One region of the Roseateles paludis genome, then DNA from elsewhere that is predicted to be linked to it. Evidence: riboswitches for the same ligand, from Rfam matches in the RefSeq annotation. Region 1 holds a riboswitch; the other holds the start of a gene.
What was found. Region 1 has a riboswitch for S-adenosylhomocysteine ahead of metH (methionine synthase). Riboswitches for the same ligand answer to the same signal wherever they lie in the genome.
Positions count from the first base shown of each region.

Region 1 (14,763 bases):
ATCTTTTTCTCCAGCATCGGTCGCAACGGCAATCTGATCCTCAACCTCTCGCCCGACCAGCGCGGCCTGGTGCCCGACGACCAGATGGCCGCCCTGGCGCAGATGGGCGAGATCATCCGCAAGACCTTCAAGACCAACCTCGCGGCGGGCGCCCGCGTCAGCAGCGATCACGCAGCGGCAGGCCATGCGGCGGCAGCGGCAGTGGACGGCAAGCTGGCCACCTGGTGGGAGGCCGCGCCCGGCAAAGCTGGCGGCACGCTGACCCTGCAGCTGCGCGGCACGCAGACCTTCGACGTCATCTCCCTGCAAGAGGCCGTGGCCCAGCGCGGCCAGCGCATCGAGCGCTTTGCGCTGGAAGCCTGGGGCCCGGGTGGCTGGGCGCCGGTGCCCAAGCTCCTGCTTGATGAGACCACCACCGTGGGCCAGCGCCGCCTGATCCGGCTGAGCCACCCCCTCACCACCGACCGCCTGCGCGTGCGCATCGAGGCCGCGCGCTTGGCGCCCACGCTGGCCGAGGTCGCGCTCTACCGCCAGTCGCTGGACCTGATGCCGCCGGTGATTGCCGACCGCGACACCGAGGGCCGTGTGGCGATCACCCACTCGGCTGGCGGGGCCCTGGTCTACACGCTCGACGGCAGCACGCCCACGCTGCAATCCACCCGCTACAGCAGCCCCTTGAGCCTGCCCACCAGCGGCATCGTCAAAGCCGCGCGGGTGCAGGCTGATGGTCGGCTCGGCGAGGTCGGCACGCGCAACTTCATCGGCCTCTCGCCCCGCGGCTGGAAGGTCGTCGAGGTGGACAGCGAGGAGGTCACCCAAGGCGACAACGCCGCCCGCCTCGCCATCGACGGCGACCCCAATACGCACTGGCACACGCGCTGGAGTGCCGACCTCAAGCCGCCCCACCACGTCACCATCGACATGGGTCAGCTGCACCGCATCGCCGGCTTCGTCTTCCTGCCGCGCCAGGACGGCTTGCTCAACGGCACCGCCGACCGCTACCGCTTCGAAACTAGCGAGGACGGCAAAGCTTGGGCTGTGCAGGTGGACGGCGGCACTTTTGCCAATGTGCGCAACAACCCCGACCAACAGGAAGTGCGCTTCGCCCCGATCACAGCGCGCTACTTCCGCTACACCGTACTCACTGAGGTCTGGGGCAATGGCTGGGCCAGTGCGGCCGAGCTCTCCGTCATCCCCGCTGCTCCATGAAAACACACGCCCTGCTTGCCCAGCTGCTGCTGGCCGTCACGTGTCTGCAAAGCGCCCAGGCCGAGCCTGCCGACAACCGCCCTGACTGGCCCGGCGCCGGCCAGCTCTTCGTGGGCACCAACTACCAGCCCTACGACCGCACGCGCGAGCAGATTGAGCGCGACATCGCCCGCATGAAGGACGCAGGCATGAAGGTCGTGCGCTTTGGCGACCTGGCCTGGGATGCCTTCGAGCCGCAGGAGGGCCGCTTCGACTTCGCGCTGACCGACTGGCTCATGGACCGCATGCAGGCCGCCGGCCTCAAGGTGCTGCTCGACATTCCCGGCCAGCCGGCTCCGGTGTGGATGCACCACCGCTACCCCGGCGTGAGCATCGTCACCCAGCAAGGCACCCGGCTCGACCCGGCCGAGCGCTACATGGACAACGTGGCCGACCCCGACTACCGGCGCCTGGTGCACCGCCTGGCCGAGCGCATGCTGCAGCGCTATGCCAAGCACCCGGCCCTGTTTGCCGTGGGCTACAACAACGAGGCCGGCAATGGCATGGTGTCCTACTCAGAGGCCGACCGGCTGCGCTTCATCGCCTGGCTCAAGCGCAAGTACGGCAGCCTCGACGCGCTCAACACCGCCTGGGCCACTCAGCGCTGGTCACGCCGCATCAATGCCTGGGACGAGGTGCGCCTGCCCTACATCGACGGCCCCGGCCCCTACGAGCGCTACCTGGACATGCGGCGCTTCTGGTCCGACGCCACCATCGCCGTGCTGCGCGACCTGGACGCCGTGCGCCGCCGCTTCGCGCCCGACAAGCCCGCCATCTCCAACCTCTGGGACAGCGCCTGGCGCAAGGGCTTTGACATGCTCGCCACCTACCGCGATTACGTGAGCTACGGCGCGATGGGCTTCTACCCGGGCGAGCCGCTCGGGGCGGCGTTTGAGGCCACCATGATGCGGGCCGGCATGACGGCGCCGATCTGGTTCAACGAGTTCACCGCCGGCGGCCCCGGCTACTACGGCACGCGCGGCCGCTCGCGCATGTGGGCGCACTTCGGCCTGCTGCTGGGTGCGCAAGCCGTGCTGCCCTGGACCTGGCACAGCCACCACGGCGGTGAGGAGCAAGCCCTCTTCGGCCTCATCGACCACGACGACCGCCCGTCCTGGAAGCTGGCCGAGTTCGCCACCATCGCACGCGATTTCGCGCAGCTAGAGAAGCTCGGCTTCCCGCGCCTGCAGCAGCCCCAAGTGGCCATCGCCTACGCGTTTGACAACATCATCGCCACCAACCTGCCCAAGGAGGGCATGTCCAACACCGTGCGGCCCTATGTGAACCCCGGCTACATGAAGCAGGCGCATGCGGCCTACGAGCCGCTGTTCAAGGGCAATGTCGATGTGGCGGTGATCCACCTCGGGGCCGAGGACCTGTCGCGCTACAAGCTCGTCATCGTGCCCGGCATGTACCTGCTCGACGAGACCAGCCGCAAGCGGCTGCGCGCCTTTGTCGAAGCCGGCGGTACTGTTGTGATGACCGCCCAATCCGCCAAGGTGGACGACCACAACCAGTGGTTCCACACTCCACTGCCAGGTGGGCTGACCGATGTGTTTGGTCTGCGCACCAATGAGTTCTTTGGCGCGGGCGACTTGCAGATGCGCCTGGAGAACGGCGAGGTCGCCAAGGCTGCTGGCGCCGCCAGCGTCGAGGTGCTGGAGCCGGCCACGGCCGAGGTGCTGGCGCGCTTTGTCAACGTCGAGGGCCAGCCGCCGGCGCTGACGGTCAACCGCTTCGGCAAGGGCCGCGCGATCTACCTCGCCACCGTGGCCCAGGCCCCGCTGCTGGCGCCGCTTTACGAGCGCCTGATCAGCGAGCTGAACATCGAGACCGGGCCGCGCACGCCCGAGGGCGTCTCAGCCCGCACCGTGCAACGCCGCCGCTACTACGTCAACACCACGGCCGAGCCCAAGGACGTGCCCATCGATGGCACCCAGCGCGGGCTGCTGAGTGGCCAGACCTGGACCGGCACGCTCAAGCTGCCGGGCTTTGGGGCGGAGCTGCTGCAAAGTCAATGACGCACTGACTCACATCAACCTGAGTTCACCGTCACGCACCACCACGTGGTCACCCGCGCGCAGGCCCGGGTTGGTGGTGCGCTCGAAGCGGCGCTGGCGGCCCGTGGCGTCGGCCACGCGGACGACCCAGACCGTGGTGGCGCGCTCGCGCTTCTCGATCTCGTGGCCGGCATAGCCACCGGCCACGGCACCGCCCACGGTGGCCAGCTTCTTGCCGTCGCCCTTGCCGACGGCGCTGCCGAGCAAGCCGCCCACCACCGCACCACCCACGGCGCCCAGGCCACTGGCCTGGCCGGCCTGGCGCTCGGCGTGCACGTCCAGCACCACCGCACAGCCCTCGCACTGCAAGGCCTCGATGCGTGAGCCTGCAGCGGGCTGGGCGCTGGCCTGCACGCCGCTGGCACGGGCGTCGTGCGGCGGGGGCTCGGCATTGGTCTGCGAGTGACCCAGCGCATAGGCCCCGCCCAGCAAGGCAATGACCACGGCCGCCGCCGCGACAGATTGGGTGGAACGTTGAAGCAGGAAGCGGGGCACAGACATGAGCAAACTCCGAGAGCGAATGGACACGCACTCAGAATGCCCCAGCCCTTCACGCCGCCGACCGCCGCGAGGTAAACCTGCCACCCCGATTGGTGAGCAACTGCAAGCGCAAGCCGCCAGACGTAAGCGCGCCGGCCGCGTGCGCAGCAGGCGTGTCGATGTGCAAACGTGGGGGGCTGGGTTGACGTTCTCGCGACTTGCGCGTCGTCAGATCTGGCTCAAGCATCCGATGCTGCTCGCGGGGCGCGGCGATGGCGGAATAAGCCGAAGTGGCAAGGTGTTGCAGTTCAGTGTCAAGGTCGCCCAGTTCTACCTCATTTAACCTTCGGGGGCGGCGTGTAAATCAAACTACTCCAATCCTGCCGAGATATTTGCGCTGAAATTTGATTTGCTATGGGTGTCGCAGCGACTATCTCAGCCGATTCGGGAGGAAGCCCCTCGATACAAACATGCTGAACGACACACTGGCGCATTTTGTAAAAATCAAGCACTCCGGGATCATTGACAAACTGCCTTACTACAAGAGCCTCGACAATACCTGCCTGTGCATCTTTCAATCCATGACTTGACGTTAGCAGTTTGTGTAGATCTGCGGATGCCCACAGCGTAAATTCCAGAGGGTTTTCTGTCGGCATAGACAGGGCACCGACTATGGCTGGAAATCGCTCAGCGACTGGAGCATTGACGCTGATGTGATTGAGAAAAGGACGCATCTTTTCCCTGCCTCCTGCTTCTCTTTGACGACTCAGAAAATCAGCCCCCTGATAGGATGTACAGTAATTTGATAAGGCTTCCAGAGATCTATTTGCTTCTTGTCTAGCGGCTGCTCGGGGCAAATAGACCTCCAACCCTCCACCATCAAATCCCGTCGGACCTAGCCCCTTTGAAAGCTGTGCCACCTCTGAGCAACCAAAGTATGCTCGATAGGCCCGCACATTTTCACGAACGCCCCCCTGCTTCAAAGCGCGCTCGTAAATGTCAGCTATTGATCCCAGCAGAATTCTCGGTTTTGGAGGCACGACCTGTGCTGCACCAATGGCTCCCAAGGACGCCACGGACACCGAACTGGCGGCTGATGGGGTTTGATCTGCCACACTCGGAGCCGGCTTTCCAACGGGATCGATTGTTTTGTTGCCAGATATCTCAGGAGTTTGCACCTGGGTATCCGACTGAAAGTATCTGCCGCCAGACAATAGCAGTACCAGTACTACTCCGAGGCCAATCACCACATGGATGGAATATTTGGTCACCCGCATTTTTCAATTCCCGCCAGCACACCACCTGCCTTTTCCTGTATTCCCGCCAACTGACATGCCGAAGGAGGAATTTTTGGGAAAATTCTTGTCATTATGGGAAATGACTCTTTGACTGTTGATTCACAGTATTGAAAGGCTCTCGCGATGTAGATTTCGTCCGGCTCGCCCGACTTTGGACATGGCAGGACAAGTCCCTCGGCAATTTTCTTCGCCGCGTCAGCAGTGGCCAGCATCTCGCTTGCGTCGCCAGTGACCGGGGCACCACCAGGCGGTGAAGCAATAGTTGTCCCACCCCCGTAATTCCAGCGCCCCCGAATGAATTCGTCAATAGCCGCAGCGCACGACGCGCAAGACCCTTCGATGACGACATCATCAATTTTTTCAAGTGCGCTGACTGAACCAATTGTCAAGACACAAAGCCCCGCAACCAGCAACTTTCTGCCAAACCTACTTGAAACCAATTCCATTTGTAAACCCCTCACCTTAGTCGACAGTAAATACCAGACGCCAGCGCGCTAGCTGAATGCTCTGGCCGGACCTATGGCATTTGAAATGGCGGGAGGGGGGGGGTGTCAATCAGGGTTCTTGCCGCCCCTATTCTGAATATCGCAGGGTCGCGGGCTTCTAACCCAGCAATGGCGCCAACGCCCGCTTGGCGTCGTCTTCAGTCAAGCCACAGCGCTGCGCCCAGTCGGCCAGCTGATCCAAACCGATGCGCCCGACGTTGAAGTACGCCGCATCGGGGTGCGCCAGATAGAAGCCGCTGACGCTGGCGGCCGGGGTCATGGCCATGGAGTCGGTCAGGCCCATGCCGATCTCGGCGGGTTGCAGCAGGCCGAAGAGGTCGCGCTTGACGAGGTGGTCGGGGCAGGCCGGATAGCCGGGGGCGGGGCGGATTCCGCTGTAGCGCTCTGCGACCAGGTCCTCATTGCTCAGCTGCTCAGCCGGCGCATAGGCCCAGAACTCGCGGCGCACGCGCTCGTGCAGCCACTCGGCGGCGGCCTCGGCCAGGCGATCGGCCAGGGCCTTGAGCATGATGGCGCTGTAGTCGTCGTGCTGGAGCAGGAACTCGGCTTCCTTCTTGTCCACACCAAGGCCGGCCGTGACGGCGAAGGCGCCGATGTGGTCACCGGCCGGGTCGATGAAGTCCGAGAGGCAGCGGTTGGGTCGTTTGACCCCGTCGACCACCGGCCGCTCGGTCTGCATGCGCAGGCCGTGCCAGGTCATGGCGGGGCCGTCGCCGATGCGGATGTCGTCGCCCTCGCGCGTGGCCGGGTAGAGGCCGAAGACGGCATGCGCCTGCAGCCAGCGGCCGTCGATGATCTTCTTGAGCATGGCTTGCGCGTCGGCAAACACCTTGCGCGCCTGCTCGCCCACCACGGCGTCGTCGAGGATGGCGGGGTAGGGGCCGGCGAGGTCCCAGGTCTGGAAGAAGGGGCCCCAGTCGATGTAGCGGGCCAGCTCGGCGAGGTCGAGGTTCTTGAGCACGCGGCGGCCGGTGAACTTCGGGGCCGGCGCCTTGCGGCTGAAATCAAGCTTCGCGCCATTGGCCCGCGCCTCGGCCAGAGAGACCAGCGGCGTCTGCTTCTTGGCGGCGTGCAGCGCGCGCACGGTGTCGAAGTCGGCGCGCAGCTCGGCGATGTAGGCGGCCGAGCGCTCCTCGCTCAGCAGCTCGGTGCACACGCCCACGGCGCGCGAGGCATCGGGCACATAGACCACGGGGCCGTTGTAGTGCGGCGCGATCTTGACGGCGGTGTGCACGCGGCTGGTGGTGGCGCCGCCGATGAGCAGCGGCGTTTGCTGGCCGACGAAGTACGGGTCGCGCTGCATCTCGGCGGCCACGTGCTGCATCTCTTCGAGGCTGGGGGTGATGAGGCCGCTGAGGCCGATGATGTCGGCGCCCTCTTCCTTGGCCTTCTTGAGGATGTCCTGGGCCGGCACCATCACGCCCATGTTGACGACCTCGTAGTTGTTGCACTGCAGGACGACGGTGACGATGTTCTTGCCGATGTCGTGCACGTCGCCCTTGACGGTGGCGATGACGATCTTGCCCTTCGGCTTCGCGTCGCCACCGGCGGCCACGAGCTGGCGCTTTTCTTCCTCGATGTAGGGCACGAGGTGGGCCACGGCGCTCTTCATCACGCGAGCGCTCTTGACCACCTGGGGCAGGAACATCTTGCCCTGGCCGAAGAGGTCGCCCACCACGTTCATGCCGGCCATCAAGGGGCCTTCGATGACGTGCAGCGGCCGGCCTCCGCTGGCCTTGATGGCCTGCCAGGCCTCTTCGGTGTCTTCGGTGATGAAGTCGGTGATGCCGTGCACCAGCGCGTGGCTGAGGCGGGCGTTGACATCGCCCGCACGCCAGGCCAGGCGAGCCGAGTCGTCCTTGCCGGCGCTCTTGGCGCGGTCGGCGATTTCGACGAGGCGCTCGCCGGCGTCCTTGCGACGATTGAGCACCACGTCTTCGACGCGCTCACGCAGCTCGGGGTCGAGGTCGTCGTAGACGCCGATCATCCCGGCGTTGACGATGCCCATGTCCATGCCCGCCTGGATGGCGTGGTACAGGAACACGGTGTGGATGGCCTCGCGCACCGGCTCGTTGCCGCGGAAGCTGAAGCTCACGTTGGACACACCGCCCGAGACCTTGGCGCCGGGCAGGTGCTGCTTGATCCAGCGCGTGGCGTTGATGAAGTCCACCGCGTAGTTGTCGTGCTCCTCGATGCCCGTCGCGATGGCGAATATGTTGGGGTCGAAGATGATGTCCTCGGGCGGGAAATCGACCTCGTCCACGAGGATGCGGTAGGCCCGCGCGCAGATCTCAGTCTTGCGGGCAAAGGTGTCGGCCTGGCCTTGTTCGTCAAAGGCCATCACCACGGCGGCGGCGCCGTAGCGGCGCACGAGCTTGGCTTGGCGCTTGAACTCGGCCTCGCCTTCCTTGAGCGAGATGGAGTTGACGATGCCCTTGCCCTGGATGCAGCGCAGGCCGGCCTCGATCACGCTCCACTTGGACGAGTCGATCATCACCGGCACGCGGGCGATCTCGGGCTCGCCGGCCATCAGGTTCAGGAAGCGCACCATGGCGGCCTGGCTGTCCAGCATGGCCTCGTCCATGTTGACGTCGATCACCTGCGCGCCGTTCTCCACCTGCTGGCGCGCCACGGCCAGCGCTTCTTCAAACTGCCCGGCCAGGATCAGGCGCGCAAAGGCCTTGGAGCCGGTGACATTGGTGCGTTCGCCGATGTTGACGAAGAGCGTGCCGGCGCCAATGGCGACGGGCTCCAGGCCGGAGAGCTTGAGGGGGGGCGGGGGCAGAACAGACATGGCGACACCGAGGCTAGATTCGGTGAGCGCGGTTGAAGTCATCCGAGCCTGGCGGGGCGGGTCCCGTCGCAGCGCTCCTCGGAGAACTGCGCATTTTATTGGCTCGATCCAGGAAATCGGGCACAACAGACCGGGTTCACCGGCCTTTCATCGCCTTGACCCCTGGCCAGAATCCTCACCATGGCTGACGAACTCGTCCAGCTGCCGGCGGGCATGCTCCGCCCGGGGCAGACCTTGAGCTTTGCGCTTTACGACGCGCAAGGCCATTTGCTGTTCGCGCGCGGCCAGGTGCTGACCAACACGCCGCAGGCGCGCGCCCTCATCAATGGCGGCGCCTGGGTGATGCCGCAGGACACCCAGGACTACCGCAACCAGCTCGCCCACAAGATGGACACCCTGATGCTGCAGGGCGCCAGCTTGAGCGAGATCGCCAAGGCGGAGCAGGACTTCCGCTACGCCGGCAAGGCAGCGCCCCCGAAGCCCACTCTCACCCCCCGCGAGATCTGGACCGACCTGATCGCCCAGACCCACCAGCTGCTGCGCCAGGCCGACCCGCCCGACTTTGCGGCCCGCGTGAGCGGCTTGCGCGACGCGGTGCTGCGCCGCCTGCACGCCGCGCCCGATGGCACGCTGCTCTACCTGGTGTTCGAGAACAGCCTGTCCTTCACCGAATACTCGGCCCGCCATGCGCTCTTGAGCCTGGTGCTGGCCGACCTGGCCGCCGAGAAGCTGGCCATGCCCGCCCCCATGCGCGAGGCCCTGCAAGGCGCGGCGCTGACCATGAATGTGGGCGCCTCCAGCGCGCACGACCGCCTGGCCGCCCGCGCCGAGGTGGCCAACGAGGCCGAGCGCCTGGCCCTGGCCAACCATGCGCGCGAAGCCGTGGCAATGCTGGAGCGCCAGGGCATCAAAGACCGGCTGTGGCTGGACGCCGTGCGCGGCCACCACGATGCCGGCCCCGGCCCGCTGGCTGGCCGCACGCCCGGCGAGGCGCTGGCCCGCGTGCTGCGGCGGGTGGACCAGCTCGGTGCCCGGCTTTCGCCCCGGCGCTCACGCGGCGCGCTCAGCGGCGGCGCGGCGGCACGCGGCGTCTACTTTGACGAGACCGGCCAGCCCGACGAGGCCGGCGCCGCGCTGATCAAGGCCGTGGGGCTCTATCCGCCCGGCAGCATCGTGCGCCTGGCCAACGGCGAGGTGGGCGTGGTGGCCAAGCGTGGCTTCTCGGCCAATGAGCCGCAGGTGGCCGTGCTGGTGGGCAAGAGCGGCACGCCGCTGACCGACCCGGTGCTGCGCGACACCCGCCTGGCGGCCCAGGCCGTGAGCGCCAGCCTGGCGCCCACCGAGCTGAAGCTACACGTCAACCTCGACGCGCTGCTCAAGCTCTGAAGCTTCCTTTGGCGCGCAAACCTTCAGCGCCCCCCAGACGATGCGGACGATCAGCGCCTCGGCGCGCGCAAAGTCCGCGTCGTCGAGCACCGGCTTGTCCATGAAGAGCGCGAACTGCGGCCCCAGGTCGGCATAGGCCTGGGTGCTGCCCCAGAGCACGAAGATCAGGTGGGTGAAGTCCAGGCGCTCGATGCGGCCCTCTGAGGCCCAGCGCTCAAAGCGCTCCACATCGGCCTGCAGCAGCGGCTGCACGCGCGTCTTGAGCACCTCGGCATAGCGCGGCACGCCGGTCATGATCTCGCGGGTGAACACCGCATTGCCAGTGGGCCGCTCGCGGCTGAACAGCAGCTTGGCGCGCACGTACTCGCGGATGGCCTGCTCGGGGTCGTCGGCGGCGGCCACCTCGCCCATGCGGGCCAGCCACTCGTTCATCACGCCGTCGAGCACGGCCAGGTAGAGCGCCTCTTTGTTGGGCCAGTGGTAGAGCAGGTTCTGGCGAGACAGGTCCAGCGCGGCGGCGATGCTGTCCAGGCTGACGCCCTCGAAACCGGCGCGCGCGAACTGGCGCTCGGCCTCGGCCATGATGGCCTCCTGCCGGCGCAGGGTGGTCGCACGGGGCGTGCGGGGGGGCGTACTCATGGCTTCATTTTCCCGGCAAAGACGGGCTGCACACCCTGGAACAAGCACGGCTCTGATTTACCCTCGCTTCGCGGCACACAGCAGGAAGTCACCCATGAGCTACGACATCGGGCACTGGATTCAGGGCAGCGCTACCCGGGCCCAAGACGCGCGCTTTCAGCCGCTCTACAACCCCGCCACCGGCGCCGTGCAAGGGCGCGTGGCGCTGGCAACAAGGACCGATCTGGACGCCGCCGTTGCGTCCGCGAGCAGCGCCCAGCGCGTCTGGGGCGAGACGCCGCCGCTGGCCCGCGCGCGGGTGCTGTTCAAGTTCCTGCAGCTGATGCAGGAGCGCAAGGACCAACTGGCCGAGCTGATCGTGCGCGAGCACGGCAAGACCCTGCCCGATGCGCTGGGCGAGGTGGCCCGGGGCATTGAGAACATTGAGTTCGCCACCGCCATGCCGCAGCTGCTCAAGGGCGAGTACACCGAGCAGGTGGCGCGCGGGCTGGATGCCTGGAGCCTGCGCCAACCGCTCGGGGTGGTGGCGGGCATCACGCCCTTCAACTTCCCGGCCATGGTGCCGCTGTGGATGTTCCCGCTGGCCATTGGCTGCGGCAATGCCTTCATCTTGAAGCCCAGCGAGCGCGACCCTTCAGCCAGCCTGCTGCTGGCGCAGTGGCTGCAGGACGCCGGGCTGCCGGACGGCGTCTTCAGCGTGCTGCAGGGCGACAAGGACCTGGTGGACGCCATCCTGGCCCACCCTGGCATCGCGGCGGTCAGCTTTGTGGGCTCAACGCCCGTGGCCCAGCACATCTACCAGGTGGGCACCGCGCATGGCAAACGCGTCCAGGCCCTGGGCGGCGCCAAGAACCACCTGGTGGTGATGCCCGATGCCGAGCTGGACGGCGTGGTCGATGCGCTGCTGGGCGCCGCCTATGGCTCGGCCGGCGAGCGCTGCATGGCGATCTCGGTGGCCGTGGCGGTGGGCGAGGTGGGCGACCGGCTCATTGAGCGGCTGGCGCCCAAGGTGGCGGCGCTGCGCGTGGGCGAGGGGCATGGCGCGGGCGTCGAGATGGGCCCGCTCATCACCCAGGCCGCGCAGCAGCGCGTGGAGCGGCTGATTGCCGAGGGCGTGGCCGACGGCGCGCGCGCGGTGGTGGACGGGCGCGGCTGCCGCGTGCCGGGCTTTGAGGGCGGCTTCTTCGTAGGGCCCACCTTGCTGGACGGCGTGAGCGCCGCGATGAGCTGCTACCAGGAAGAGATCTTCGGCCCCGTGCTGGCGGTGGTGCGCGTGCCCGACCTGGCCGCCGCCGTGGCCTTGATCGAGGCCAACCCCTATGCCAACGGCGTGGCCCTGTTCACGCGCGACGGGCAGGTGGCGCGCGAGTTTGTGCACCGCATCCCCGTGGGCATGGTGGGCGTGAACGTGCCGCTGCCGGTGCCCATGGCCTTCAACAGCTTTGGCGGCTGGAAGCGCAGCCTCTTTGGCGACCACCACGCCTATGGGCCCGAGGGCGTGCGCTTCTATACGCGGCACAAGGCCGTGATGCAGCGCTGGCCCGAGGCGGCGGGCAGCAAGGGGCCGGAGTTCGCGTTTACTCAGAACCTCTGATCAATCGGCGCCTGGGTTCCAAGCCTCGATCACAAAGCGCAGCGTGCCGCGCACGCCGGGGCGCGTGGGCTGGAGCTTGCCGTTGGCGTCGGCGCTGACGCTGTCGAAGGGCACGCGCACCTCGACGGCGCCATTGGCCAGTTGCGTGGGCGTGAGTTCGGTGTCGGCCAGCGAGAAGCCGGCGTCCTGCCAGCTGAACTTGACCTTCCAGGGCTTGTCGTCACTGGCCGGGGGCACCATTTCCAGCACCAGGCCGTTGCGGAACAGATAGCCGCCCTCAAAGTGCTCGTTGAGCCAGAGCTTGCGGTCCACCTCGTAGTCGGGCACGCGCACGCCCAGCGTCATGCCATAGGCCAGCGAGCGGCGCTTGGGGTTGACCTTGGCGCGGTTGGCCAGGAAGACGCTGGACAGGTAGATGCGGCCGGCACCCTTCGGGTCCTTCTGGTCGTTCATCCAGTCCTCGTGCGAGAGGCAGGCCACCGAGTCCTCCTCGGCCACGCGGCGCGTCAGGTACCAGAGCTTGCCGCGCGGCGAGGCCAGCATCTCGACCTGGTAGAGCGCATTGATCTTGCGGCCGGCGTCCACCTCCTTCTGCACCGCCTCCGGCAGGCGGATCTCCTCGACCTCCAGCCACAGGTCCACCCGCACGTCGCCAAACAAAAAGCGCGAGAGGTTCTGGAAAGCCTCCTCGCTGTTGACGATGCCGAAGGGCCCCGAGTGGCTGCGGTAGACGAAAGCCTTGGCCGTGGGCGCGCCCACGCTGCCGTCGGCATTCAAGCCGCGCAGCGTGGCGTTGTCGATCTTGACCAGGCCGTCACTGCCGTGGCCGACGAAGGCGCGCGACAGGCCGGCGGCGGCCTCGTAGTCGTTCCGATTGGTGCCGACCAACGTGAAGATGCGGCGCGACGAGAAGCGGCTCTCGGGCACCAGGTCCACGCGCTTGTGCTGCTTGAAGGCGGCCTCCAGGTCGAGGTAGCTCTTCATGCGCTTGTCGCGGTCGAAGTTGTTGATGTCCGCCAGGCCCAGCCAGCTCGGCACATTCATGCCCAGCACATCGATGCCGTTGTGCGGCGTGGCGTAGGTGAAGAGCTTGTCCACGCAGGGCTGCACGCCTTCGGGGTCGAGCGCCGGGTTTTGCAAGAAGGCGCGGCAGACCAGGCCGCCCATCGAGTGCGCCACCAGGTAGCAGCGGAAGTCGGCCGGCGCGGTCTCGTTGCGCGGGTTGACGCAGTACAGCTCGCGCACACGCTTGACCAGGCGGGAGAGGCCCTTGGCGAACTCTTCGATCGACGGCGTCTCGCCCGTGCCGAGGTAGCGCGAGGCCTCGTCGTAGTAGCGGTAAATGATGATGGGCCGGCGGCTCATCTCGCCATCCCAGTCGGCGTCGAGGATGTCGTAGCCGTCTTCGTAGACGTCCTCGTAGCCGTACTCAGACGCCAGGCGCACCACGGGCGACTCGAACACGTATTTGCGCGGCCGGCTGGCCCGGTCGGGCACGGCGCGGTACATGGTGGAGCCGAGGTTGAAGCCGCAAAACGGGTCGGCCGTGGTCTCGTCAATCTCGCCACGCGACATGGCAAAACCGCGCACGTAGATGATGGGCAGGAAGGCGTTGGGCATGGGTCGCTCTCTGTCGGATCAGGAGGCCGGACCATAGCCCTGGCGCTGCGCGGCGCCCATCCCGAACGTGGAGCACCGTTGAAGGTGCGCTGTCACGGACGGCTGGCAAAGCGGGACCCGGCCGATGAGTGCGTGAAAGTTGCTGCGCGCTGGCTCGCAGCTGCGCGCGGCGTTCTGCTACCGCGTCCAGCCGGGGCCGGAATCACTGCGTAGCCTGATGCGCCGCAAAAAACCTGACGTTCAACGTTGAAGCTGAGCCGCGAGCGGCGGCTTGCCGAAGCGAGTCGGCTCGAGCGACTGGTTAGGCATTTTTCGCACGCTCTAGGCTCCGTGCAACCAGCTCGGCCGGCCACAAACTCATGTGACCGCATCCTCCAAACTTCGGATCTGGTTTGCACAAAGTACCCTCGACTACTACGACCTTGCCGTGTAACCTTTCGCACACTCTCGCATCAAACGAAAGGCTACCGGAGCCGACGGACAGCCAAATTGAAGATGCGTAGCCTGGCAAAAGCTCCGCAAGCGTTACGTGGCTGAGAGAAACATTCTCGAATTCGAACGAAAGCAGACCGCGGATGCAGATGTCTTTCCCTGCGAGCCCATCCAGCATCTCGATTGCTTCATTGACGGAATACGTAATCATGATGTGCAGCGCTCGTATGGAAATGCCTAACGTGTTCTCGGGAGACAACCGGCGCCTCTTATGCAGGCTGTCTGCTGCATAAGCTGGGCCCAAACTTGTGCACTAAGTCTTTGAGGCATTTCCGTTTCTCTCCCCGCCTGTCGCCCCGAATCGGTCATTAAATTTCCGACAAAAGCGGCACGTTGTTACAAGTTCTCCGGCGCCAATCCAGCGCACGCATCGCCGGGAATGATGCCAGCCTCACGCCGTCTTGGCAGCCGTGAAAACTGCCCCGCCCATCACCCTCCGCACACACCCACCGCCGCCCCAAAGGCCCGCCCGGGCTGGCTGGGGCGCGGACTTTTGGGGCGCCGAGGAGCGGAGGTTTGCGGGGCGTGCGCGCAGCGCACTTCGACCTCTGACTTCGCGCCGCCTGTTTGACCGGAGCGCCAGCGAAGGGAGTTCGGCGCGAGCCCCGCAAACCGAGCACCGGAGGGAAGTCGCGCAGCGACCGCC
Region 1 is NZ_JBDPZD010000001.1:787,201-801,963, reverse strand. Features, by position in the region: gene ABDJ85_RS03810 (discoidin domain-containing protein) at 1-1,209, shown strand, start outside; gene ABDJ85_RS03805 (beta-galactosidase) at 1,206-3,269, shown strand; gene ABDJ85_RS03800 (glycine zipper 2TM domain-containing protein) at 3,279-3,809, opposite strand; gene ABDJ85_RS03795 (hypothetical protein) at 4,124-5,065, opposite strand; gene ABDJ85_RS03790 (hypothetical protein) at 5,056-5,532, opposite strand; gene metH (methionine synthase) at 5,690-8,386, opposite strand; S-adenosyl-L-homocysteine riboswitch at 8,404-8,472, opposite strand; gene ABDJ85_RS03780 (HD-GYP domain-containing protein) at 8,567-9,772, shown strand; gene ABDJ85_RS03775 (TetR/AcrR family transcriptional regulator) at 9,737-10,411, opposite strand; gene ABDJ85_RS03770 (CoA-acylating methylmalonate-semialdehyde dehydrogenase) at 10,506-12,005, shown strand; gene ABDJ85_RS03765 (esterase/lipase family protein) at 12,006-13,625, opposite strand; gene ABDJ85_RS03760 (hypothetical protein) at 13,927-14,268, opposite strand.

Region 2 (14,763 bases), 280 kb from region 1:
GACCTTGCCCAGCAGGTGGTCCAGCTCGTGCTGCACGCACACGGCCAGCAGGCCCTCGGCATCGAACTCATAGGGCTGGCCGTCACGGCCCAGCGCGCGCACCGTGACCTGGGCGTGGCGGGGCACCTTGTCGTAGGTCTGGGGCACGGACAGGCAGCCTTCCTCGCCCTCCACGAAGCCCTCGCTGAAGCGGGTGATCTCGGGGTTGATCAGCACGCGCGGCTCGTCGCGGTCCTTGGAGGTGTCGATCACGACCACCCGCTCATGCACATTGACCTGCGTGGCCGCGAGGCCCACGCCGTCGGCGGCATACATGGTCTCGAGCATGTCGTCGACGAGCTGGCGGATGCGCTCATCGACGGCCTCCACCGGCTTGGCCACGGTCTGGAGGCGGGGATCGGGGTAACGAAGGATCTTGAGCTGGGGCATGTGTAAGCAGTCGCAAACAAGCCGCATTTGACGACTTGCAGGGGGCGTTTTCGGGCAGACCGGACGCGGGATTGCGTGCAGAATCCCTGCGGACGCGAAGGAGGGATTTTCGCCTACGCGCCCCATTCCCGTTCGGAGACCGCCCGCGATGCCCTCTCGCCTGCAAGCCCCTGCCCTCCTGCTGACTGCCCTGGCCCTGGCCAGCAGTGGCGCTGCCCTCGCCCAAGGCACCCGCTACCCGGTGACGCCCGCCCAGCAACAAGCGGCCGACGAGATCGCGACGCAAGGTGTGCCCCTGGTCGACCTGGCCCCCGACGCCCCCGACAGCCACACCGTCAAGCAGGGCGACACGCTGTGGGACATCTCCAAGCTCTTCCTCAAGGGGCCCTGGCGCTGGCCCGAGCTGTGGGGCATGAACCGCAAGGACATCGCCAACCCCCACCTGATCTACCCCGGCCAGGTGCTGCGCCTGGTGCGCCGCGACGGCCGCGCCATGCTGGAGACCAGCGCCGCCGGTGCCGCCGGCTCGGGCATCCCGGGCGACGCCATCAAGCTCAAGCCCCGCATGCGCATCGCCACGCTGGACGAGACGGCCATCGCCTCGATCCCGATGTCGCTGATCCAGCCCTTCCTGACCGATGCTGTCGTCTTCGACACCGACGCGCTGGCCACGGCGCCACGCATCGTCGCCGCCACCGAAGGCCGCGTGCTGATCAGCGCTGGCGAGAACGCCTACGCACGGGGCGACTTTGGCGGCGCCAACGACTTCCGCATCTTCCGCCAGGCTCGCCCCCTGGTGGACCCCGACGACGGCAGCATCCTGGCCTACGAGGCGCCCTATGTGGGCACGGCCGAGCTGGTCAAGCCTGAGGGCGAGGCCAAGGTCGGCGACGAGACCCTGCCCGTGCCGGCCACGCTGCGCATCAAGACCGTGCGCCAGGAGGTGGCCAGCGGCGACCGCCTGGCCCCCGTGCCGCAGCGCAACTACCTGCGCTACATCCCGCACGCCCCGGCCAGCCCGGTGAGCGGCCGCATCATTTCGCTCTACGGCGACGCCCTGCACGGCGGCCAGAACCAGATCGTCGTGCTCAACCGCGGCAGCGCCAACGGCATCGAGCGCGGCCACGTGCTCTCGCTCTGGCGCGATGGCCGCGTGGCCCGCGACACCACCGGTGACAGCCCGCAGACCATCAAGCTGCCCGACGAGCGCCATGGCGTGCTCTTCGTGTTCGAGGTCTACGAGCGCGTGGCCTACGCCCTGGTCATGCAGGTGCGCGAGCCCGTGCGCGCAGGCGACCGCTTCAGCGAGCCCTGATACAGCGCCGCATGGACCGCGCCGAGCTGTCGGCCTGGCTGCGGCTGCTCGAGACGCCCGGCATCGGGCTGACGACGGCACGCCGGCTGTTGCTGGCGGCGGGGAGCGCTGAGGCGGTGTTCGAGCTGCCGGCAGTCGCCCTGGCCAGCCTGTGCTCGGCGCGCCAGCGCGAGGCGCTCGCGAAGCCGCCCGACTCGCTCGACGCGCTGACCGAGCAGACCTGGGCCTGGCTGCAAACCGACCCGCGTCACAGCTTGCTGACCCCGGCAGACCCTGACTACCCACCGCGCCTGCTCGAATCGCCCGACCCACCGCTGCTGCTCTACCTCTGGGGCGACCGGGCTGCGCTGCGCGAACCCGCGCTCGCCATCGTCGGCAGCCGCAACCCGACGGCCCAAGGGAAGGACAACGCGCACGCCTTCGCGGCCAGTCTCGCGCGTGGTGGCTATTGCATCGTCTCTGGCCTGGCCCTGGGCATCGATGGCGCGGCCCACGAGGGCGCGCTCCAGGCCGCAGGCCGCACCATCGCCGTGGTGGGCACGGGCATGGACCAGGTCTACCCCCGGCGCCACACGGCACTGGCCGCCCGCGTCGCGCAGCAGGGCCTCGTGATCAGCGAGTACGCGCTGGGCACGCCCGTGCTGGGGCCCAACTTCCCGCGCCGCAACCGCATCATTGCCGGCCTGAGCCAGGGCTGCCTGGTCGTCGAGGCCGCCGTGCAGTCGGGCTCGCTGGTCACCGCCCGGCAGGCGCTGGAAGCCGGGCGCGAAGTCTTCGCCATCCCCGGCTCCATCCACTCGCCGCAGGCGCGCGGCTGCCATGCGCTGATCCGCCAGGGCGCCAAGCTGGTCGAGTCGGCCCAGGACATCCTGGAAGAGCTGCTGCCCCTGCCGCCTCGCCCGGCCGCCGACCCGGCGCCGGCCGACGAACCCGAGCTACTGGACAGCGCGGACGACGCGAACGACCCCCCGGTCCTGACGGTCCTGGAGGCCATGGGCCATGACCCGGTCAGCCTCGACGCCCTGCTGGCGCGCGGCCCCTGGACGGCCGCCGAACTGAACGCCCAGCTGCTGGAGCTGGAGCTGGACGGCCTGGTGGCCCGGCTGGCCGGCCAGCTGTTTCAGCGCCGCACGACGGCCTGAAATGAACACCCCCGACCCGGGGCTATTCGGGCGTGACGCCCGAAAACGCTCGGCTATCATGGGTTCACCATGTTCGACGTCCTGGTCTATCTCTACGAAACCTACTGGCGCCCGGACGCCTGCCCGGACCACGCCCAGCTGACCCGCAAGCTCACCGCCGTGGGCTTTGAGACCGACGAGATCCAGGAGGCGCTCTCCTGGCTCGACGGCCTGGCCAGCGCGGGCGAGTCGCTCGAACAAGCGGCCGAGGCCCAAGGCCCCTTGAGCGTGCGTGTCTACATGCCGCACGAGATCGAGCACCTGGGCGAGACCTCGGTCGGCTTCATCCGCTTCCTGGAAAACGCCGGCGTGCTGCCCGCGCCGATGCGCGAGATGGTGATCGACCGCGCGATGGCCATTCCCGGCAGCCCCATGGACCTGGAAGACCTGAAGATCATCGTGCTGATGGTGTTCTGGAGCGTGGGCGAAGAGCCTGACGCGCTGATCCTGGACGAGCTTTTCGTCGCCCCAGAAGATCGCCTCATTCACTGAACGGCTCTCGCACAAGCAAACGGCGCCTATGGCGCCGTTTTCAATTCAGGAGCCGGCTCGGATCGGCATCCAGCTTGGCCAGCGCCTTGCGCGTGGCCTGCACGGTGAGGGCTTCGTCCTGCGCCGGCAGCAGCAGGCCGGCCTGCAGGAAGGCCGCCATGCGATTGAGCGAGAACAGCACCCCGCGGCCCTTGGGCGTGACAAAGAGGGCGAGCTGCTTGCGCAGGCCGCGCCAAGCCAGCTGCACCTGCTCGTTGCGGCCCCGGTAGTCGAGCATGAACCAGCCGCCCACCTGCAGCTCGCGCGCCCAGGCGACCATGGCAGGCGTGGGGGCGGAGCCGCCCTCGGCCACCACCTCCATGCCATCGGACTCGTGGCCGGAGAGGTCGCGCACCAGCATCTCGTCGACCTGGGCGTCGTCGCCCTCGCCGTCGGGCAGCATGGCTTCGAGGTCTTCGAGCTGCTCCATCAGCTCGTCCAGGCGCTCGCGCGGGATCACGGCCGTCTTGGCCGTGAAGGCGGCCGCCAGCGCGTTGTTGAGGGCGCGGATGTGTTCGTCCTGCTTGTCGCTGGGCATGCCGGCATGGCCCATGCCGTCTCGCAGGGTCTTGAGCAAGGGCGGCAGGCGGCGGATGACGTCGGCGCGCTCCTCGCGCGTGCCCTTGGCGCTGGCGGACCAGATCAGGTCGGCCGCCGCGCGCTTCATGGTCTTGGTGACCTCGGACTGCGCGCCGGTGCGCACCGCCGTGACGGCCAGCACATCGGCCCAGACGTGGAAGAGGAAGTCGCGCACGCCCTCCTGCACCGGCACCTCGCTGAGCATCTTGCGCAGCTCGATGGTGTACTGGATGGCCATGGTCTCGCGCTGCTCGACCTGCTGGGCCAGCGAGACGCCGCGCTTGGAGGCCGCGTTCTCGTTCTGGAAGTAGTGGTCGAGGAATTTCTCGAACTCGGTCAGCACGGTCGCAAAGACGCGCCGCCCGGTGTCCGGGTAGGCCTCGACGACCTGGACGATGCGCTTGATCTCGCGCTCCAGGGTGTCAGTGGGCGTTGGGATGGCGGCCCCGCCGGCCACGCTGCTCGGCATGCTGGGCGTGGCGGTGTTGAAGCCCATCACACAGGCGCCCATGCGGTCGATCAGGCGCCGCGCCGGGTGCTCGGCCTCGGCAAAGAACTCGGGCTCGCCGATGGCGACGCGCAGCACCGGCATCTGCAGGCGCGCAAACCACACCCGCACAGAAGCCGGGATGCGCTCTTCGGTCAGGATGTTCTGGAACATCATGGCCACGATCTCGATGGTGGCGCGCTGGGCCGGGCTGTCGGCGGCCTGCTTGAGGACCTGCTTGATGGCCTGGTTGCGGGCGCCGAGGTCCTCCAGCGCGGGTTGGGCGGCCGAGGGGCTGACGCCCTCGGTGCCGACCACCGTCTCGACGCGCCGCTGGAAGGACTCCTGCGCGTGCTTGATCGCGCCCATCAGGCGCTGCGAGCTGGCCATGGCCCCACCGGCGCCGAAGCCGGCCGCCGGCGCGTCGGCCAGCGAGGGCTTGCCCTGCGGCGCCTCGGCGCCTGCGCCCATGGCCGCCAGGGACGGCTTGCCGGCAGGCGCCCCGGCCAATGAGGGCTTGCCAAAACCGGGGCGTGCCGGCACCTGGCTGGTGGTGACCGGGAAGCCGGGCACATGCCGCGCGAGCACACGCTGCAGCTGGGCCATGACTTCATCGGCCTGGGCCGACGCCACGCTGCGCGCGGGACCAGCCTCGTCGGCTGCGGGCATGCCGCCGCCGCCGTGCGCGGCACCCGGCGCCGCGCCGCCGTGGGCCGCAGCGCCAGCAGCACCGCCGGACACCGCAGCGGCCAAGCCCGCCGCGCCGCCGCCCGCACTCGCAGTGCGGCGGATGAAGGGCCGCAGGTCCACCTCGGGCATCACCTTCTGCGCCACCAGCCAATGGTTGCAGTCGTGATAAGCCTCGATCTGCAGCTGGGCGAATTCTTCGTGCAGCTCGGTGTGCAGCAGTTGCCAGACGGTCCCGGTAAGCCCGACCTTGGCCCAGGACTCCAGCACCAGTCGCGCCACGACCTGGGCACGCAGCAGGTCGGTGGGCGGGAGGTCGTCCTGACCCTCCAGCATCTGCATGCGGGTGCGCAGGTCGGTGAACTCCCAGCTGGCACGGTCCATCATGGCCAGCACCAGGCGCGAGCCGGTGATCTCGCGCTCGATGGTGTCGTCGTCCACCAGGCTCATGGGCAGGCCGGTGGGTGCCGAGCCGTGCACGGGCACTGGCGTCTCGCTGACGCCGTGGGCGGCCGCATGGCGCAGGGCCTTGACGGTCTCGGCCTGCCACGAGAGGCCGAGCTTGTTCCAGGCCGCCACGGCATCGCGGCGGGCCTGCATCACGTTATGGGGGGCGCTCTGCTGCAGCAGCAGATTGGCCGTCTGGCCGATGGAGGTGGCCAGCGGCGTCATGCCGCGCACGAGGGTGTCGAGGTAGACGCGCCGGGCCTGTGCGGCCAAAGCCTTGTAGCGGGCGGCGGTCATGGGCGGGGGGGTCGGATCGAGGGCGCTGCGGGGTTGCAGAGCACTCTACACGACCGCTCCCGAGTTCGGATCGTTCGGGTCCTCGCGGTTGGCCGCGACCTTCACCAAGTCTTCACGCTTGACCCCCAGCCACATGGCGATGGCGGCCGCCACGAAGACCGAGGAGTAGATGCCGAACAGGATGCCGATGGTCAGCGCGACGGCAAAGTAGTGCAGCGTCGGGCCACCGAACAGCAGCATCGACAACACCATCAGCTGCGTGCTGCCGTGGGTGATGATGGTGCGGCTCATGGTCGAGGTGATCGCATGGTCGATGACCTCGGGCGTGGTCATCTTGCGGAACTTGCGGAAGGCCTCGCGCACCCGGTCGAAGATCACGACCGACTCGTTGACCGAGTAGCCCAGCACCGCCAGCACCGCCGCCAGCACCGCCAGCGAGAACTCCCACTGGAAGAAGGCGAAGAACCCCAGGATGATGACCACGTCGTGCAGGTTGGCGATGATGCCGGCCACCGCGAACTTCCACTCGAAGCGGAAGGCCAGGTAGATCATGATGCCGACGACCGTCACGGCCAGGGCTTTGGCTGCGTCGGCCGCGAGCTCGGCGCCCACGGCCGGGCCAACGACCTCGGAGCGCGACAGCGTGATGGGCTCGGCGCCCGCCGCCGTGCGGCAGACCTGCTTGGTGACGGACTCGCCCTGCGGCGTCACCACCTGGTGTGGGCTGACCTGGCCTTGCTCGCTGGCGCACAGCGCGGTGAAGACCTTGTCGACCAGCTCGGTCTGCTTGACGTCGCCACGCAGCGGCAGGCGGATCATCACGTCACGCGAGGAGCCGAAGTTCTGCACCTGCACCTCGCCAAAGCCCATCTGCTCGATGGTGTGGCGCGTGCGCTCGATTTCGGCCGTCTGCGGGTAGGCCACCTCGATGACGGTGCCGCCGGTGAACTCGATGGAGAAATGCAGGCCGCGCGTGACCAGGAAGAAGACGGCAGCGGCGAAGGTCAGGAAGGAGATGACGTTGAGGATGAGCGCATGCTTCATCAACGGCAAATCGCGCTTGATGCGGAAGAGTTCCATGGCTCAGTCTTTCAGGCGTCGGTGGTGGCAGGGGCCGGCACTTCAGCACCCTCGGGGCGCCAGACCTGGCCGATGGACACGCTCTTGAGCTTCTTCTGCCGGCCGTACCAGAGGTTGACCAGCGCGCGCGAGAACACGACGGACGAGAACATCGAGGTCAGGATGCCAAGGCAGTGCACCACGGCGAAGCCCTTGATCGGGCCCGAGCCGAAGACCAGCAGCGAGACGCCGGCGATCAGGGTCGTGACGTTGGAGTCCAGGATGGTGGCCCAGGCGCGGTCATAGCCCAGCTCGATGGCCTTCTGCGGCGAGACACCGGCCCGCAACTCCTCGCGCACGCGCTCGTTGATCAGCACGTTGGAGTCGATGGCCATGCCCAGTGCCAGCGCCATGGCGGCGATGCCGGGCAGCGAGAGCGTGGCCTGCATCAGCGACAGCGCGGCCACCAGCAGCAGGATGTTGAAGCCTAGGGCCAGTGACGAGAACACGCCGAACAGCATGTAGTAGACGCTCATGAAGGCGGCCACGGCGACGAAGCCCCAGGTCACGCTGGCGATGCCCTTGGCGATGTTTTCCTTGCCGAGGCTGGGGCCGATGGTGCGCTCTTCGATGATTTCCATCGGCGCGGCCAGCGAGCCGGCGCGCAGCAGCAGCGCGGTGTCGCTGGCCTGCTCGGTAGTCATGGCGCCCGAGATCTGGAAGCGGCTGCCCAGCTCACCGCGGATGTTGGGCGCGGTGACGACTTCGCCCTTGCCCTTTTCAAAGATCAGGATGGCCATGCGCTTGCCGATGTTCTCGCGCGAGACCTCCTTCATGATGCGGGCGCCCTTGGCATCCACGGTCAGGTGCACGGCGGGCTGGTGGTTCTCGTCGAAGCCGGGCTGGGCGTCGCTGAGGCTGTCGCCCGTCAGCACCACCTGGCGCTTGACGATGATGGGGCCGTTGCCACGGTCGATGAAGCGCTCGGTGCCGAAGGGCACGGGGCCGGTGCCGCGCAGGGCGTCCATGGCCTCGGTGCTGTCGTCCACCATGCGCAGCTCCAGCGTGGCGGTGCGGCCGATGATGTCCTTGGCCTTGGCGGTGTCCTGCACGCCAGGCAGCTGCACGACGACACGGTCCAGGCCCTGCTGCTGGATCACGGGCTCGGCCACGCCGAGTTCGTTCACGCGGTTGTGCAGGGTGGTGATGTTCTGCTTGAGCGCCGCTTCCTGCACGGCCACCGCCGCCTTGGGGCTGAGGCTGCCGCTGAGGGACAGGGTGCTGCCCTCGCCCTGCGGGGTCCAGACCACGTCAGGCAGCTGCAGGCCAAGCAGGTCTTGCGCGGCCTTGCGGGTCTCGGCATCGCGGAAGGCGATGACCACGACATTGCCCTCGCGGCTGATGCCGGCGTGGCGGATGTTCTTCTCGCGCAGCATGGTGCGGGCGTCGCCGGTCAGCGACTCGGCCTTCTTGGTCAGCGCGGACTTCATGTCCACCTGCATCAGGAAGTGCACGCCGCCGCGCAGGTCCAGGCCCAGGTACATCGGGAAGGCATGCAGGCTGGACAACCACTGCGGCGAGCGCGACAGCAGGTTCAACGCCACGATGTAGGTGGGGTCGGCCGGGTCGGTGTTGAGGGCCTTGGAGATCGCATCCTTGGCCTTGAGCTGCACATCGGTGTCGGGGAAGCGGGCCTTGATGGAGTTGCCATCCAGCTGCACGAAGTCCGCCTGGACGCCGGCCTCCTTGAGCACAGACTCGACGCGGGTCACCAGGGCTGGATCGACCTTGACGGTGACCTTGCTGCTGGAGACCTGCACGGCCGGCGCTTCGCCGAACAGATTGGGCAGGGTGTAGAGGATGCCGATCAGCAGCGCGATGACGAGCATCGCGTACTTCCAGAGCGGGTAGCGGTTCATGCGAAGAGCCCTTGTTGGCGCCGCCTGCAGCGGCGCCGGCTGGGTTTACTTGACGGTGCCCTTGGGCAGCACCTGCGAGATGGCGCTGCGCTGGACTTGCAGCTCGACACCGTTGGCGACTTCCAGGTGGATGAAGGTGTCACCCAGCTTGCTGATCTTGCCGATCAGGCCGCCGGCCGTGACGACCTCGTCGCCCTTGGCCACGGCCTCGATCATGGCCTTGTGTTCCTTCTGGCGCTTCATCTGCGGCCGGATCATCACGAAATAGAGCACCACGAACATCAGCACCAGCGGCAGCATGCCGAGGAGGCTTTGTTCGGGAGCGGCGGCCGTGCTGGCCTGGGCGTAGGCGGAGGAGATGAACATGGGAGCTCTCTGGTCGTGGGGGTCCGGCCCCTTCGAGGCGCCGGCCGGATCGCGAAGATGGGGCGTAGCCCGCCCCATTTCAAGCAGCCGGGCATTGTAGGTGTGGCCCTCGTTAACCCGCTGTACCCTCCCAGCCATGTCCGGCACGCCCACTCTCGACGACCTGCGCCGCCACGCCGTGGCGCGCAGCCTGTTCGCCCCCACCACCCTGATCCGGGCCGCCGAGCAGCTCGGCGGCTTTGTCCAGGCTGACCCGCTGCGCGCCCCGGCCCGCGCCCAGGACCTGACCTTGCGCCACCGCGTCAAGGGCTATACGGCGGGCGACCTGGAGCGCCGCTACCCCCGCCTGCCGCTGCAGGAGGACTTCTTCATCAACTACGGCTTCGTCACGCCCGAGCTGCGCGCGCTGATGCACCCCCGCAGCGCGCACCGCGTCTGGGACAAGGCCCGCTTGAAGCTGGCCCAGGCCGTGCTGGCCGAGGTCGAGCGCCTGGGCGAGGCCCACCCCGCCGAGGTGGACGCAGCGCTGGGGCATGGCGCCGTCAAGAACTGGTTTGGTGGCAACAGCCGTCTCTCAACCGAGCTGCTCGACGGCCTGCACTACCGGGGCCACTTGGACGTGGTGCGGCGCGACAGCGGCACGCGTGTCTACCGGCTGGCCGCGCCCTGGACCCCGCCACCCGACCCCCAGGCCGCGATGGACGCCATGGCCGACGCCCTGGTGCAAAAGTACGCCCCGCTGCCGGCCGCCGGCTTGACGCAGCTGATTGCCATGCTCTTCCACGCCGCCCACCAGTGGGCCGACCTGCGCAAGCCCACGCTGGCCCGGGCCAAGGCACGCCTTGCGCACGCCAAGGTCGAGGGTGTCGACTGGTACTGGCCCGCCGACGAAGACCCCCGGCGCGGCTGGCGCATCCCGGCCAAGGTGCGCCTGCTGGCGCCGTTTGACCCCGTCGTCTGGGACCGCCGCCGCTTCGAGCTGCTGTGGGGCTGGGCTTACCGCTTCGAGGCCTACACGCCGGCGGCGAAGCGCGTGCGCGGCCACTACGCGCTGCCGTTGCTGTGGCGCGACCAGGTCATCGGCTGGGGCAACCTCAAGGTGGTGGGCGGCCAGTTGCAGCACGAACTCGGCTTTGTGAATAAGCGCCCGCGCGAGCGCGAATTTGCCGAGGCACTGGACGCCGAACTGGCCGCCTTGCGCGGCTTCCTCGGCCTGGACGCGGCTTGATGACGATCAAACCGGCGGCAGCCGGCCAGGCGGAGCATGGATGGTTTCAGCCCTCCTGCAGTCCACCTCCATGACAACAGCACCCCGCCCTCGCACTCAAGCTCGCACCCCCCGCAAGACCTCACGCCCGGTCAGCAGCGGCGACACCGCCCCGCGCCTGAACGGTGCCGGCATCGAGCAGCACCAGGTCAGCCGCGCCGTCACGCGCAAGCAGGCCGTGCAGGCCGAGACCCTGGCCGAGCTGCTGCGCCGCAATGCGCGTGCCGAGCGCCCGGCCGCCGCGCTGGCCGAGGAGCTCAAGGTGCTGCTCGAAGGCACGTCGGACGACGAGCGCCGTGCCCTGCGCCGCGCGCTGCAACAGCATGAGGACCCGGCCAAGCCCGACCCCAACGGCGAGGCCGACACCGCCCTCAGCGCCGGCTGGCGCACGGGCGCCTACCCCTACCAGAACCTGCTCTCACGCAAGAGCTACGAGAAGCAGAAGTACCGGCTGCAGGTCGAGCTGCTCAAGCTGCAGGCCTGGGTCAAGGAGACCGGCGCGCGCGTGGTCATCCTCTTCGAGGGGCGTGACGCGGCCGGCAAGGGCGGCACCATCAAGCGCTTCATGGAGCACCTCAACCCCCGGGGTGCGCGCGTGGTGGCGCTGGAGAAACCCAGCGAGGTCGAACGCGGCCAGTGGTACTTCCAGCGCTATGTGAACCACCTGCCCACGGCGGGCGAGATCGTGCTCTTCGACCGCAGTTGGTACAACCGCGCTGGGGTCGAGCGCGTGATGGGCTTTTGCTCCGAGCACGAGTACCAGGAGTTCCTGCGCCAGGCGCCCGAGTTCGAGCGCCAGCTGGTGCGCTCGGGCATCCACCTCTTCAAGTTCTGGTTCTCGGTCAGCCGCGACGAGCAACGCCGCCGCTTCAAGGAGCGCAAGCTGCACCCGCTCAAGCAGTGGAAGCTCAGCCCCATCGACATGGCCAGCCTCGACAAGTGGGACGACTACACCCGCGCCAAAGAGGCCATGTTCCTGCACTGCGACACCAGTGACGCGCCCTGGACCGTGATCAAGAGCGACTGCAAGAAGCGCGCGCGCCTCAACGCCATGCGCTACGTGCTGCACCGCCTGCCCTTTGCCAACCGCAACCTGGAGCGCATCGGCCCCGTGGACCCGCTGATCGTCGGCCGGCCGGCCTTGGTGTCGCCGCGCGGCGAGGACGTGCTGGCGGCCACGTCGGCCGGCTGACGCGGAACAAGCCTCCCCCGGCCGTGCATTTCGCCCGGCCGGGCGGCGGGCGTCCGGCCTAGAATGCGCCCTCTTTCCGAGGAGCGTTGCAACCTCTGTCCTAGAGGCCAGGCTCGGAAATCTTCATCTGCAACCGCGCTCACCCGCTGGCCCAAGCGTGCCGGGGTGATCGACTTGATCCTTCTGCATGCGCGCCCAGCGGCTTCAGTCGCTTGAAGGAGCTCGCATGTCCGCCACCCCCTACATCGTCAAAGACCTCAGCCTTGCTGACTGGGGCCGCAAGGAAATCGCCATCGCCGAGCACGAGATGCCGGCGCTGATGGCCATCCGCCGTGAATACGCCGCCAGCCAGCCGCTCAAGGGCGCGCGCATCACCGGCAGCCTGCACATGACCATCCAGACCGCCGTGCTGGTCGAGACCCTGCAGGCGCTGGGGGCCGATGTGCGCTGGGCCTCCTGCAACATCTTCTCGACCCAGGACCATGCCGCCGCCGCGCTGGCCGCCAAGGGCACCCCCGTGTTCGCTTACAAGGGCGAGACCCTGGAGGACTACTGGGACTACACGCACCGCATCTTTGAGTTCGGTAGTCAAGGCCCGAACATGATCCTGGACGACGGCGGCGACGCGACGCTCTTGATGCACCTCGGCCAGAAGGCCGAGAAGGACCTTGGCGTGCTGGCCAACCCCGGCAGCGAGGAAGAGCGCGTCCTTTTCGCCGCCATCAAGGCCAAGGTCGCGGCCGACCCGACCTGGTACACCCGCATGGCCAGCCAGATCATCGGCGTGACCGAAGAGACCACCACGGGCGTGCACCGCCTGAAGGAAATGGCTGCCAAGGGCACGCTGCTGTTCCGCGCCATCAACGTCAACGACAGCGTCACCAAGAGCAAGTTCGACAACCTCTACGGCTGCCGCGAGTCCCTGGTGGACGGCATCAAGCGCGCCACCGACGTGATGGTGGCCGGCAAGATCGCCGTCGTGGCCGGCTATGGCGACGTGGGCAAGGGCTCGGCCCAGGCGCTGCGTGCGCTGTCGGCCCAGGTCTGGGTGACCGAGATCGACCCCATCTGCGCGCTGCAGGCCGCGATGGAAGGCTACCGCGTCGTGACGATGGAATACGCCGCCGACAAGGCCGACATCTTCGTCACCACCACCGGCAACAAGAACGTCATCCGCCACGAGCACATGGCCGCGATGAAGAACAACGCCATCGTCAGCAATATCGGCCACTTCGACAACGAGATCGACGTCGCCTCGCTGGAGAAGTACCAGTGGGACGAGATCAAGCCGCAGGTGGACCACGTCATCTTCCCGGACGGCAAGCGCATCATCCTGCTCGCCAAGGGCCGCCTCGTGAACCTGGGCTGCGGCACCGGCCACCCGAGCTATGTGATGAGCAGCTCGTTCGCGAACCAGACGATTGCGCAGATCGAGCTCTTCGCCCACAAGGACGCCTACGACATCGGCAAGGTCTATGTGCTGCCCAAGCACCTGGACGAGAAGGTCGCGCGCCTGCAGCTGACCACGCTCAATGCCCAGCTCACCGAGCTGACCGAGGAGCAGGCCGCCTACATCGGCGTGCCCAAGTCGGGTCCCTACAAGCCCGACACCTACCGGTACTGATGAGAGCCGACCAACTCCTCGTCGCCCAGGGCCTTGCGCCCTCGCGCTCGGCTGCCCAGCGGCTGATCACGCAGGGCGCCGTGGAGTGGGCGGCAGCGGGTGGCTGGGTAGTGGTGAAGAAGGCGGGCGAGGACTTGCTGGAAGGCGTCGCGCTCCGCGTCACCGACGATGCCGAGCTGCGCTATGTCTCGCGCGGCGGGCTCAAGCTCGAAGGTGCCTTGCGGCACACCGGCCTGCATGTGGCCGGCGAGACCGTGCTGGACCTGGGCCAGAGCACCGGCGGCTTCACCGACTGCCTGCTCGCCGCCGAGGCACGCCATGTGGTGGGTGTGGATGTCGGCCACGGCCAGCTGCACGCCCGTCTGCAGGCCGACGCCCGCGTGACCGCGCTGGAAGGCGTCCACGTCCGCGAGCTGGGTGCGCTGCAGCAGCACGTGCCCACGGGCGGCTTCCCACTCATCGTGGGCGACCTCAGCTTCATCTCCATGATCGACAGCCTGCCCCACCTGCTGCCTTGGCTCGCGCCCCATGGCCAGCTGCTGCTTCTCATCAAGCCGCAGTTCGAGCTCGGCCCACAGGCCATCGGCAAGGGCGGCTTGGTCAAGGACGAGGCCGACTACCCCCGCCTCGAAACCCGCGCCCGCCTGGCCTGCACTGCCCTCGGGCTCAAGGTGCTGGACTACTTCGACAGCCCCATCACCGGCGGTGATGGGAACCGTGAATTCTTCTTGCACGCTGCACGATGACCACCCCGATCTCGTTTGAATTTTTCCCTCCCAACACCCCCGTCGGCACCGAGAAGCTCAAGACCGTCGTGCAGGAGCTGGGCGCCTTGAAGCCCCAGTACTTCAGCGTCACCTATGGCGCCGGCGGCTCCACGCGCGAGAAGACCCTGAGCACCGTCACCGACATCGCCGCCGCCGGCTACGAGGCCGCGCCACATCTGTCGTGCATCGGCTCCACGCGCGAGAGCATTGCCGAGATCCTGGCCACCTACCGCGCCCAGGGCATCCGCCGCCTCGTCGCCCTGCGTGGCGACCTGCCCAGCGGCACCGCCACGGCCGGTGAGTTCCGCTATGCGTCCGAGCTGGTGAGCTTCATCCGTGAGACCCAAGGCCCCGACTGGCACATCGAGGTCGCCGCCTACCCCGAGGTCCACCCCCAGCAGCGCTATGCGGCCAAGGACCTGCAGCACTTCGTCGACAAGATGAAGGCCGGCGCCAACGGCGCCATCACGCAGTTCTTCTTCAATGCCGACGCCTACTTCCACTTCGTGGACGAAGCGCGCAAAGCCGGCGTCACCCAGCCCATCGTGCCGGGCATCATGCCCTTCCACAACTACGGCCGCATCGCCCAGTTCGCCCAGCGCGACGCCATCGACAT
Region 2 is NZ_JBDPZD010000001.1:506,099-520,861, forward strand. Features, by position in the region: gene def (peptide deformylase) at 1-429, opposite strand, end outside; gene ABDJ85_RS02355 (LysM peptidoglycan-binding domain-containing protein) at 578-1,744, shown strand; gene dprA (DNA-processing protein DprA) at 1,756-2,886, shown strand; gene ABDJ85_RS02365 (Smg family protein) at 2,956-3,417, shown strand; gene ABDJ85_RS02370 (DUF1631 family protein) at 3,458-5,953, opposite strand; gene secF (protein translocase subunit SecF) at 5,999-7,033, opposite strand; gene secD (protein translocase subunit SecD) at 7,045-8,931, opposite strand; gene yajC (preprotein translocase subunit YajC) at 8,977-9,297, opposite strand; gene ABDJ85_RS02390 (DNA glycosylase AlkZ-like family protein) at 9,434-10,525, shown strand; gene ppk2 (polyphosphate kinase 2) at 10,596-11,756, shown strand; S-adenosyl-L-homocysteine riboswitch at 11,829-11,904, shown strand; gene ahcY (adenosylhomocysteinase) at 11,983-13,380, shown strand; gene ABDJ85_RS02405 (TlyA family RNA methyltransferase) at 13,380-14,126, shown strand; gene metF (methylenetetrahydrofolate reductase [NAD(P)H]) at 14,123-14,763, shown strand, end outside.
Region 2: linked by a shared signal. The riboswitch ahead of ahcY (adenosylhomocysteinase) and the one ahead of metH (methionine synthase) in region 1 are both predicted to bind S-adenosylhomocysteine.